Regions from separate parts of the Bradyrhizobium sp. P5_C12 genome, predicted to be linked through region 1. Evidence: predicted binding sites of a transcription regulator. Region 1 holds the regulator's gene; the other holds the start of a gene.
The links. Region 1 encodes HrcA, which represses chaperone genes, less so after heat shock. Its sites were predicted from a motif close to GTTAGCACTCNCNNNNNGNGAGTGCTAAC; they were not measured.
Positions count from the first base shown of each region.

Region 1 (4,618 bases):
GCCGAAGGGTTAGCGAAGGCGGCTCCACATCCTCGGTGTCGTCCCGGCGGAGGCCGGGACCCATCACCACAGGGCGTGGTTGCGGGGCGCGCTGGTAACTCCGAGTCTTCGCAAAACTATTGCTGCGGCGTATGGGTCCCGGCCTTCGCCGGGACGACGTGACGATAGCGCGCTTAAGCACTCACCAAAGCCGGCTGCATTTTCGGGCTTCTGTTCGTACACAAGCGGAACTAGGCTCCTGCCCAATCGGGTTCATCCTGGAGGGAGGCGAACGATGCTGGATCGGCGACAAATCTTGGCGGCGCTTGGGACGGGCGCCCTCGCAGCGATCGCTCCAACCGCGCTCTTTGCAGCCGCATCGATCAAGCCGGATGAATCATCCGCGCTGCTCGTGATCGACGTGCAGAACTGCTTCCTTCCAGGCGGCAGTCTCGCGGTGAAGGAAGGCGAGCAGGTCGTGCCCGTCATCAACAAAATGGCAAAAGCGTTCGCGAATGTGGTGATGACGCAGGACTGGCACACGCCCGGCCATATCTCGTTCGCCTCGGTTCATTCCGGCAAGAAGCCGTTCGAGACCGTCGACCTGCCCTATGGCAAGCAGGTGCTGTGGCCCGACCATTGCGTGCAGGGCACCGACGGCGCCGCGCTGTCGAAGGACCTTTCGATCCCGCACGCCGAGCTCATCATCCGCAAGGGCTTTCACAAGGACGTCGACAGCTATTCGGCCTTCCTCGAAGCCGACGGCAAGACCTCGACCGGCCTCGCCGGCTATCTGAAGGGGCGCAAGATCAAGCGCGTCTTCGTCGCTGGGCTGGCGACGGATTTCTGCGTCGCCTGGACCGCGCTCGACGCGCGCAAGGCGGGCTTCGAGGTCTATGTCGTGGAGGACGCCTGCCGCGGCATCGACACGCAGGGCTCGCTGGCAAAAGCCTGGGCCGACATGGCCAAGGCCGGCGTGAAGCGGATTCAGTCGGCGGACATCGCGGCGAGCGCGTAAGACTTTCACGCGGTCATTCCGGGGCGATGCGAAGCATCGAGCCCGGAATCTCGAGATTCTCAGGTGCGCACCGTCAGTTCGATGCTTTGCATCGCCCCGGAATGACGCCCAAACTCAGTTGGCCGCGCCGCTCGACTCGTTGTTGTTCGCCGCGGGTGCAGCCTTCGCGCCGCCCTTGGCGACGCCGACGAGAGCGGGGCGCAGCACCCGGTCGCCGATGGTGTAGCCGGCCTGCATAACCTGCACCACGGTGCCCGCAGGCACCGACGGATCCGGCACTTCGAACATCGCCTGCTGGAAGTTCGGATCGAACTTCTGGCCCGAGGGGTCGAACTTCTTCACGCCGTGCTTTTCCAGCGCATTGAGCAACGAGCGCTCGGTGAGCTCGACGCCCTCGATCAACGATGTCAGGCCGGGATCGGCGGCGGCACGGGCCTCGGCCGGAACCGCGTCCAGCGCGCGCTGGAGATTGTCGGCGATGTCGAGCACGTCGCGGGCGAAGCCGGTGATGCCGTAGAGGCGGGCGTCGGCCACCTCCTTGGCGGTGCGCTTGCGCAGATTTTCCATCTCGGCCAGCGTCCGCAGCATGCGGTCGCGCGCCTCGGCGGCCTCCTGCTGCAACAGCTCGACCGAGCCGGGCTCGGGATCGTCGGGCATCACATAGGGCTTTGACACCACGGGCTCGCCGGTCGCAGCGGTCGTGTCTTCGGGTTGCCGGTCTCGATCGTTCATCGGCTCTCTTTTCGTATTCGTCTCAGGGGTTTTCTCGCCCGCATATCGTGCTTCGGACGCCGAAAATCAAGCGCCCGTGATCGACTGGGCCGCCGGTCAGCCGCCCAGCAGGCGACTGACGATGCGGGCGGCGTAGTCCACGGTCGGGATCACGCGGGCATAATTCAGCCGCGTCGGCCCGATCACGCCCAAAACGCCGACGATATGGCCGGCGGCATCCCGATAGGGCGAGATGATGGTGGAGGAGCCTGACAAGGAAAACAGTTTGTTCTCCGAGCCGATGAAGATCCGCACGCCCTCGGCGGTCTCGGCGCGGCCGAGCAGGTCGATGACGCCGCGCTTGGTCTCGAGGTCGTCGAACAGGAGGCGCACCCGCTCCAGATCCTCCAGCGCATGCAGGTCTTCGAGCAGATTGGCGTGGCCGCGGACGATGAGCTGGCGGTCCTCGTTCTCGCCGCCGGACCAGCTGGCGATGCCGGCCGAGATCACCTTCTGCGTCAGCTGATCGAGCTCGGTGCGCGCCTCGCCGAGCGCGGTCTCGAGTTCCAGCCGCGCCTCGGCCAGGGTCCGGCCCCGGATTCGTGCATTGAGGAAGTTGCCGGCTTCGGTCAGGGCCGAGGATGGAACCCCCGGCGGCAGCGTCAGCACACGGTTTTCGACCTGACCATCCTCGCCGACCAGGATCACCAGCGCCTTTTCCGGTTCCAACCGGACGAATTCGATGTGTTTCAGCCGCGCATTGGATTTCGGCGTCAGCACGACGGCGGCGGCCCGGGTCAGGCCGGAGAGCCGCGTCAACGCCTCCTCCAGCGCGGCCTCGACCGATTGCGCCTGGCCGACCGAGGTCAACTGGCTCTGGATCGCCTGCCGTTCGCCGTCATTGAGATCGCCGACCTGCATCAGGGCGTCGACGAAGAAGCGCAGCCCGAGTTCCGTCGGCAGTCGGCCGGCAGAGGTGTGTGGGGCATAGATCAGGCCGAGCTGTTCCAGGTCGGCCATGACATTGCGGACCGAGGCCGGCGACAGCGGCATGGCGATCAGGCGCGAGATATTGCGCGAGCCGACCGGCTCGCCGGTCGCGAGATAACTCTCGACGATTTGACGAAAGATGTCGCGAGACCGCTCGTTGAGCTGGGCGAGGCCTGCGCGCGGCGCGATCAGATGGATCGGATCGTGATGGGCCACAGACGTCAACTCCTCTCGGATGCTTGTAACTTGTCTATCCGGGAGGCCGCTGACAAGCGTGGTTTTGCGGTTGCTTGAAGGTTGCCTGGGGACCGAAAAGGCCTTGCCGCCCATCCCCACCCCACCTACAAGCACCGCGAATAGCCTTTTCCCGTGAGTTTTGGAGGAATTCCCATGCGGCCAAGCCGCCGTGCGCCCGATGAATTGCGCCCCGTGACGCTGGAGCGTGGCGTGGTCAAATATGCGGAAGGCTCCTGCCTGGTGAAGTTCGGCGACACCCATGTGCTGGTCACCGCGACGCTGGAAGAGCGCCTGCCGCCGTGGCTGAAGGGCCAGGGCCGCGGCTGGGTCACCGCCGAATACGGCATGCTGCCGCGCGCCACGCTGGAACGCACCCGCCGCGAGGCTTCCGCCGGAAAGCAGAGTGGCCGCACCGTGGAAATCCAGCGCCTGATCGGGCGCTCGTTGCGCACCATCGTCGATCTCGAAGCGCTCGGCGAGCGCCAGATCACGGTCGATTGCGACGTGATCCAGGCCGATGGCGGCACCCGCACGGCCTCGATCACCGGCGCCTGGGTCGCGCTCGCCGACTGCATCAGCTGGATGAAGGCGCGCAACATGATCAAGGCCAATGTGATGCGCGACAACGTCGCCGCGATCTCCTGCGGCATCTACAACGGCACGCCGGTGCTCGATCTCGACTATGCCGAGGATTCGGAAGCCCAGACCGACGCCAATTTCGTCATGACCGGCGATGGCCGCATCATCGAGGTGCAGGGAACCGCGGAGCGCGAGCCGTTCACGGAAGCCGAGTTCCTGGCGCTGATGGCGCTGGCGCGCAAGGGCGTCGCACGTCTCGTGGACTTGCAGAAACTGGCCGTGGCGTAGTCAATAGGCCATGCACCGCCGAATCACAGGCCAACTCGTGATCGCGACCCACAATCCCGGCAAGCTCGCCGAGATGCGGGAGCTGCTCGCGCCGCACGGCGTCGAGGCGGTCTCGGCCGGAGAGCTCGGCCTGCCCGAGCCGGAAGAGACCGGCCATGATTTCCGCAGCAATGCGGCGATCAAGGCGATCGCGGCGGCGCAGGCGACCAAGCTTCCCGCGTTCGCCGATGATTCCGGCATCGTGGTCGACGCGCTCGACGGCGCACCCGGCATCTACAGCGCGCGCTGGGCCGGTCCGACCAAGGATTTCACCGCGGCGATGACGCGGATCGAGCGCCTGTTGCTGGAGCGCGGCGCCACCGCGCCCGACAAGCGCAAGGCGCACTTCGTCTCCGCGCTCTGCGTTGCCTGGCCCGATGATCATCGCGAAGAGGTCGAGGCGCGCGTCGACGGCACGCTGGTGTGGCCGCCGCGCGGCACCGCCGGCTTCGGCTACGATCCAATGTTCTTGCCCGACGGCCACAGCCGCACCTTCGGCGAGATGGAGAGCATCGAGAAGCACGGCCTGCCGCCGCTCGGTCTTGGCCTGTCGCACCGCGCCCGCGCCTTCGTGAAACTGGCGGAGATCTGCCTTGAGCCGCGCTAAGGAAGCCTTCGGCGTCTATGTGCACTGGCCGTTCTGCCTGTCGAAGTGCCCGTACTGCGACTTCAACAGCCATGTCCGCCACGCCGCGATCGACGAGGCACGCTTTGCGAGCGCCTTCGCGCGCGAGATTGAGACAACGGCGCAGCGCGCGCCGGGCCGCGAAGTGACCT
Region 1 covers NZ_JBFULU010000049.1:5,081-9,698, reverse strand. Annotated here, with positions in the region: gene ACXJMY_RS31085 (hypothetical protein) at 1-13, shown strand, start outside; gene pncA (bifunctional nicotinamidase/pyrazinamidase) at 275-997, shown strand; gene grpE (nucleotide exchange factor GrpE) at 1,112-1,729, opposite strand; gene hrcA (heat-inducible transcriptional repressor HrcA) at 1,826-2,914, opposite strand; gene rph (ribonuclease PH) at 3,089-3,802, shown strand; gene rdgB (RdgB/HAM1 family non-canonical purine NTP pyrophosphatase) at 3,813-4,448, shown strand; gene hemW (radical SAM family heme chaperone HemW) at 4,435-4,618, shown strand, end outside.

Region 2 (4,618 bases), on a different contig from region 1:
GGCGAGACGTCGGTGAAATCCTTCGGCTGCGGCGTGATGCCGTCGTCGGAGGTCTGGTTGTCCAGAAATTCCCTCTCGCTGAGATCGGAATTATCGGGCGAGGTGACTTCGGTCACGGCCTGGCCGATGCCGATCTGGCCGCGGAATTCGAAAGTGTCTCCGGTCGGCTTGCGCAACAGCTTGACGGTGACCGGCGCCTTCTCGCCGAGGCTCTGCGTCGTGCCCGTCAGCGACTGGCCCGCGACCTGGAGGTTGACGACGAAGCGGTCCTTGCGGTCGGAATTTTTTGCCACGGGATAGCAGACGTCGAGCGTCGCGGCCGTCACGGTCTTGCCCTGGCGCGTCTCCTTGAGGATCACGTCGGCATTGCCGTCCATCAATCCGTCGATCGAGGTGAAATAGCGCGTCTCGGTTCCGCCCGGCGCCGTGGCCTTCGGCGACAGCTTCATCTGGGCGAATGCGACCTCGGGCGAAACCGCAAGCAAGGCCGCCAGAAGGGCCGTGGAGCAAACCAGAAGCGCGCGCATCGACGAAATCCTCGAGCAAGGGAGCATGATCCGGAAAAGTGTGACGCGGTTTTCCGAAAAGATCATGCTCGAACAATAACCTAGGCGCGATGACGACTCGTTCCCGTCTCGCCGCGCTTTAGAATCGGCGCGTCACCGTAGTGGGTTTTGGCCGTCGGTTGAATCGGAAAGCTTGGGCCATGGTCGGCAAAAAAGAAGGCCGCCCGGAGGCGGCCTTCGCAACGCTGTGATGGAACGGATCGGCCTTAGAAGCCGCCCATGCCGCCGCCGGCCGGCATCGCGGGCGCAGCTTCCTTCTTCGGCGTCTCGGCGACCATGGCCTCGGTGGTCACCAGCAGGCCGGCGATCGAGGCGGCGTCCTGGAGTGCGGTGCGCACCACCTTGGCGGGGTCGATGATGCCCTTCTCGACCATGTCGACATAGTCCTCGTTCTGGGCGTCGAAGCCGAAGGTCTCGGACTTGTTCTCCAGGATCTTGCCGACCACGATCGAGCCTTCGAGGCCCGCGTTCTCGGAGATCTGGCGGACCGGGGCTTCCAGCGCCTTCAGCACGATGTTGATGCCGGCCTGGACGTCGTCATTGGCGTTGGTGAGACGGCCGACCGCCTTCTTGGCGCGGAGCAGCGCGACGCCGCCGCCGGGGACGATGCCTTCCTGCACCGCGGCGCGGGTGGCGTTGAGCGCGTCCTCGACGCGATCCTTCTTCTCCTTGACCTCGATCTCGGTGGCGCCGCCGACGCGGATCACCGCGACGCCGCCGGCAAGCTTGGCGAGACGCTCCTGGAGCTTCTCACGGTCGTAGTCCGAGGTGGTCTCCTCGATCTGCGCCTTGATCTGGCCGACGCGGGCCTCGATGTCCGGCTTCTTGCCGGCGCCCTTGACGATCGTGGTGTTCTCCTTGTCGATCACCACCTTGCCGGCGCGTCCCAGCATCTTCACCGTGACGTTCTCGAGCTTGATGCCGAGCTCTTCCGAGATCAGCTGGCCGCCGGTCAGGATCGCGAGATCCTCCAGCATGGCCTTGCGGCGGTCGCCGAAGCCCGGCGCCTTGACGGCGGCAACCTTGAGGCCGCCACGGAGACGGTTGACGACCAGGGTGGCCAGCGCCTCGCCCTCGACGTCCTCGGCGATGATGACGAGCGGCTTGCCGGACTGCACCACGGCTTCCAGCACCGGCAGCATGGCCTGGAGGCCGGAGAGCTTCTTCTCGTGCAGGAGGATGTAGGCGTCCTCGAGCTCGGCGGTCATCTTCTCGGCATTGGTGACGAAGTAGGGCGACAGATAGCCGCGGTCGAACTTCATGCCCTCGACGATGTCGACCTCGGTGTCGAGCGACTTGTTCTCCTCGACGGTGATGACGCCCTCGTTGCCGACCTTCTGCATCGCCTGGGCGATCATCTTGCCGATGGCGGCATCGCCGTTGGCCGAGATGGTGCCGACCTGGGCGACCTCGGAGGAGGACGCGACCGGCTTGGCGCGCTTCTCGATGTCCTTGACGACCGCTGCGACCGCGATGTCGATACCGCGCTTGAGGTCCATCGGGTTCATGCCGGCGGCAACCGCCTTGGCGCCTTCGCGCACGATCGCCTGGGCCAGCACGGTCGCGGTGGTGGTGCCGTCGCCGGCGAGGTCGTTGGTCTTGGAGGCGACCTCACGGACCATCTGGGCGCCCATGTTCTCGAACTTGTCCTCGAGCTCGATCTCCTTGGCGACGGTGACGCCGTCCTTGGTGATGCGGGGCGCACCGAACGACTTCTCGATGAGGACGTTGCGGCCCTTCGGGCCGAGCGTCACCTTGACGGCGTTAGCGAGAACGTCGACGCCGCGCAGCATGCGTTCGCGCGCGTCTCCGGAAAACTTGACGTCTTTGGCAGCCATGTTCTGCAATCCCTTGTGTTTCGTGATGTGTCTTGCTGTTTGTTCGTCGCATCAATTCCGGGATCCGTGGGGCGAACCCGGCGGAATGATGGATGCCCGGATCGAGCGATCCGGGCATGGCATTCAGCGGCCGTTCAGGCGTTTGGCCTTAGGCCATCACACCCATGATGTCCGACTCCTTCATGATCAGGAGCTCTTCATTGTCGATCTTGACCTCGGTGCCCGACCACTTGCCGAACAGCACGCGGTCGCCGACCTTGAGGTCGATCGGGATCAGCTTGCCGGCCTCGTCGCGGCCACCGGGGCCGACGGCGACGACTTCGCCCTGGGACGGCTTTTCCTTGGCGGTGTCCGGAATGATGATGCCGCCCTTGGTCTTTTCCTCGGCGTCGATACGTTTGACCACGACACGGTCATGCAGCGGACGAAATTTGGATTTAGCCATGACGTTTCCCTTTGGAGGCTCGCTTCGGAAGCAACGGAAGTGGGTGGGGGCGGCGCTGTCGTCCGCCCCCGTCCCGAGGATCGAACGACGCGCTTAGCAATCGGTCTTTCCGAGTGCTAATAGTGGGCTGGGAAATATGGCTTGGCCGCGATCCTGTCAAGCAAAGGTGGTTAAGCGATTGGTGAGGCGGATATAGGATTGTGGCTCCAGAAACTTATTTGCGGTGCCGGCGTATTAAAGGACGTCATTGCTCCGACAGCGGTTTTGCGCTTGGCTGCCGAAGGGGTGCGGCCGCGGTCTTGGTCGGGGGCACTTTGCTCGGGGGAATAGCATGATCAGTTCAGCTCACGTGCGCACGGTTGCCAATCTGGCGGCCGCTTCCATGTTGGCGCTGCTGCTGGGCGCCTGTGGCGGCGGCATGAGCCTGCCGTCCTTCTCCTCGTCCTCGCCGCCGCCCGAGGCCGAGCCCGGCACCGGGCCGGAAATGCCGGCGTCGATCCGCGCCGACGAGATCGTCGGCCGCTGGGGTCTCGCCTCGTTCCAGAACCCGGCCGACCGCGCCCGGACCGAGGCCGCCGCGCGGGCCCAGTGCAAGAATCCCTACGTCATCACCGCCGGCTCCTCCGGCGGCGTGATCATGCATCTCGCCGACCAGGCCACGCCGCAGGAATTGCGGCTGAAGGGTTCGCCCAGCGGCAAGAACTATATCGGACCGGCGGGCCCGACGCCGGGCGAGCAGGACCGCGAGATCGTCTCCTTCGACGGCCGCGTCCTGATCACCCGCTTCATCGACAAGGACGCCGCCACCCGCTACGGCAACATGGTCTACGTCCGCTGCGCGCCGCGGGCGTGATGTTCTTCCCGTCATTCCGGGGCGATGCGAAAGCATCGAACCCGGAATATCGAGATTCCGGGTTCGGTCCTGCGGACCGCCCCGGAATGACAGCGTGAGATAAAATCCCCCAAAAACAAAAAACGCCGGCTCGCGCCGGCGTTTGTATTTCGGTCTGTCGCGTCCGCTCAGTCGAACAGCGCGTCGATGTCGTCCTGCGAGGCATGGCCGACGTCGCCGGCGAGCTTCGGGCCGTTGAGGAGCTTTTCATCCTCGCCGCGGGTGTCGATCTGCGGCACGATGTGGGACTTGATCGCGTCGACGCCGCCCCAGATCTCCATCATCGCATTGATGTGCTGCTCGATGAACTTCATCGTGGTCATGACCTTGCTGATGCGCTGGCCGGTCAGGTCCTGGAAGTTGCAGGCTTCGAAGATCGAGATGACGCGTTCCTGGATGTCGTCGGCCAGGCGCTTCTGCTGGTCGGCCGAGTCGACCTTGGACATCGCGCTGGCCGCCTGGTCGATCGATTCGGCGGCTTCGAGAATCTGCTGGGTCGCCTGCTCGGTGCCGCCGACGACCGCGCCGAGCTCGCCATTGACCTTGGCCATTTCGCCACCGTCGAAGCTCTTGCCGTGCAGCGTCGCGATCTCGCGCTTGGTGCGGTCGATGGCGTCATGGATGAGGTCGAGCTCGACCTTCAGCTTCTCGCACTGCTCGATCTGCGCCCGGTACGTGTCGAGCATGGTGCGCGCTTCGGAAAGCTCGTGGGCCGTGGAAGCGTCGATCGCGGCCATGGCTGCGCTGCCGGACAAAGGTGCGGGCGCAATGCCTTTCGCCATCTGTGCGCGGATCGCACGCAGCTCGGCCATGATCTCGCTGTGCATCGGCGCAGCCTCCTCAATCATTTCGGGGCTGGGCATCTCGCCGACAATAG
Region 2 covers NZ_JBFULU010000001.1:290,847-295,464, forward strand. Annotated here, with positions in the region: gene ACXJMY_RS01370 (hypothetical protein) at 1-527, opposite strand, end outside; gene groL (chaperonin GroEL) at 773-2,404, opposite strand; gene ACXJMY_RS01380 (co-chaperone GroES) at 2,553-2,849, opposite strand; gene ACXJMY_RS01385 (hypothetical protein) at 3,181-3,702, shown strand; gene ACXJMY_RS01390 (protein phosphatase CheZ) at 3,870-4,618, opposite strand, start outside.
Region 2: the regulator HrcA is predicted to act here: its motif matches at 2,942-2,970, upstream of ACXJMY_RS01380 (co-chaperone GroES).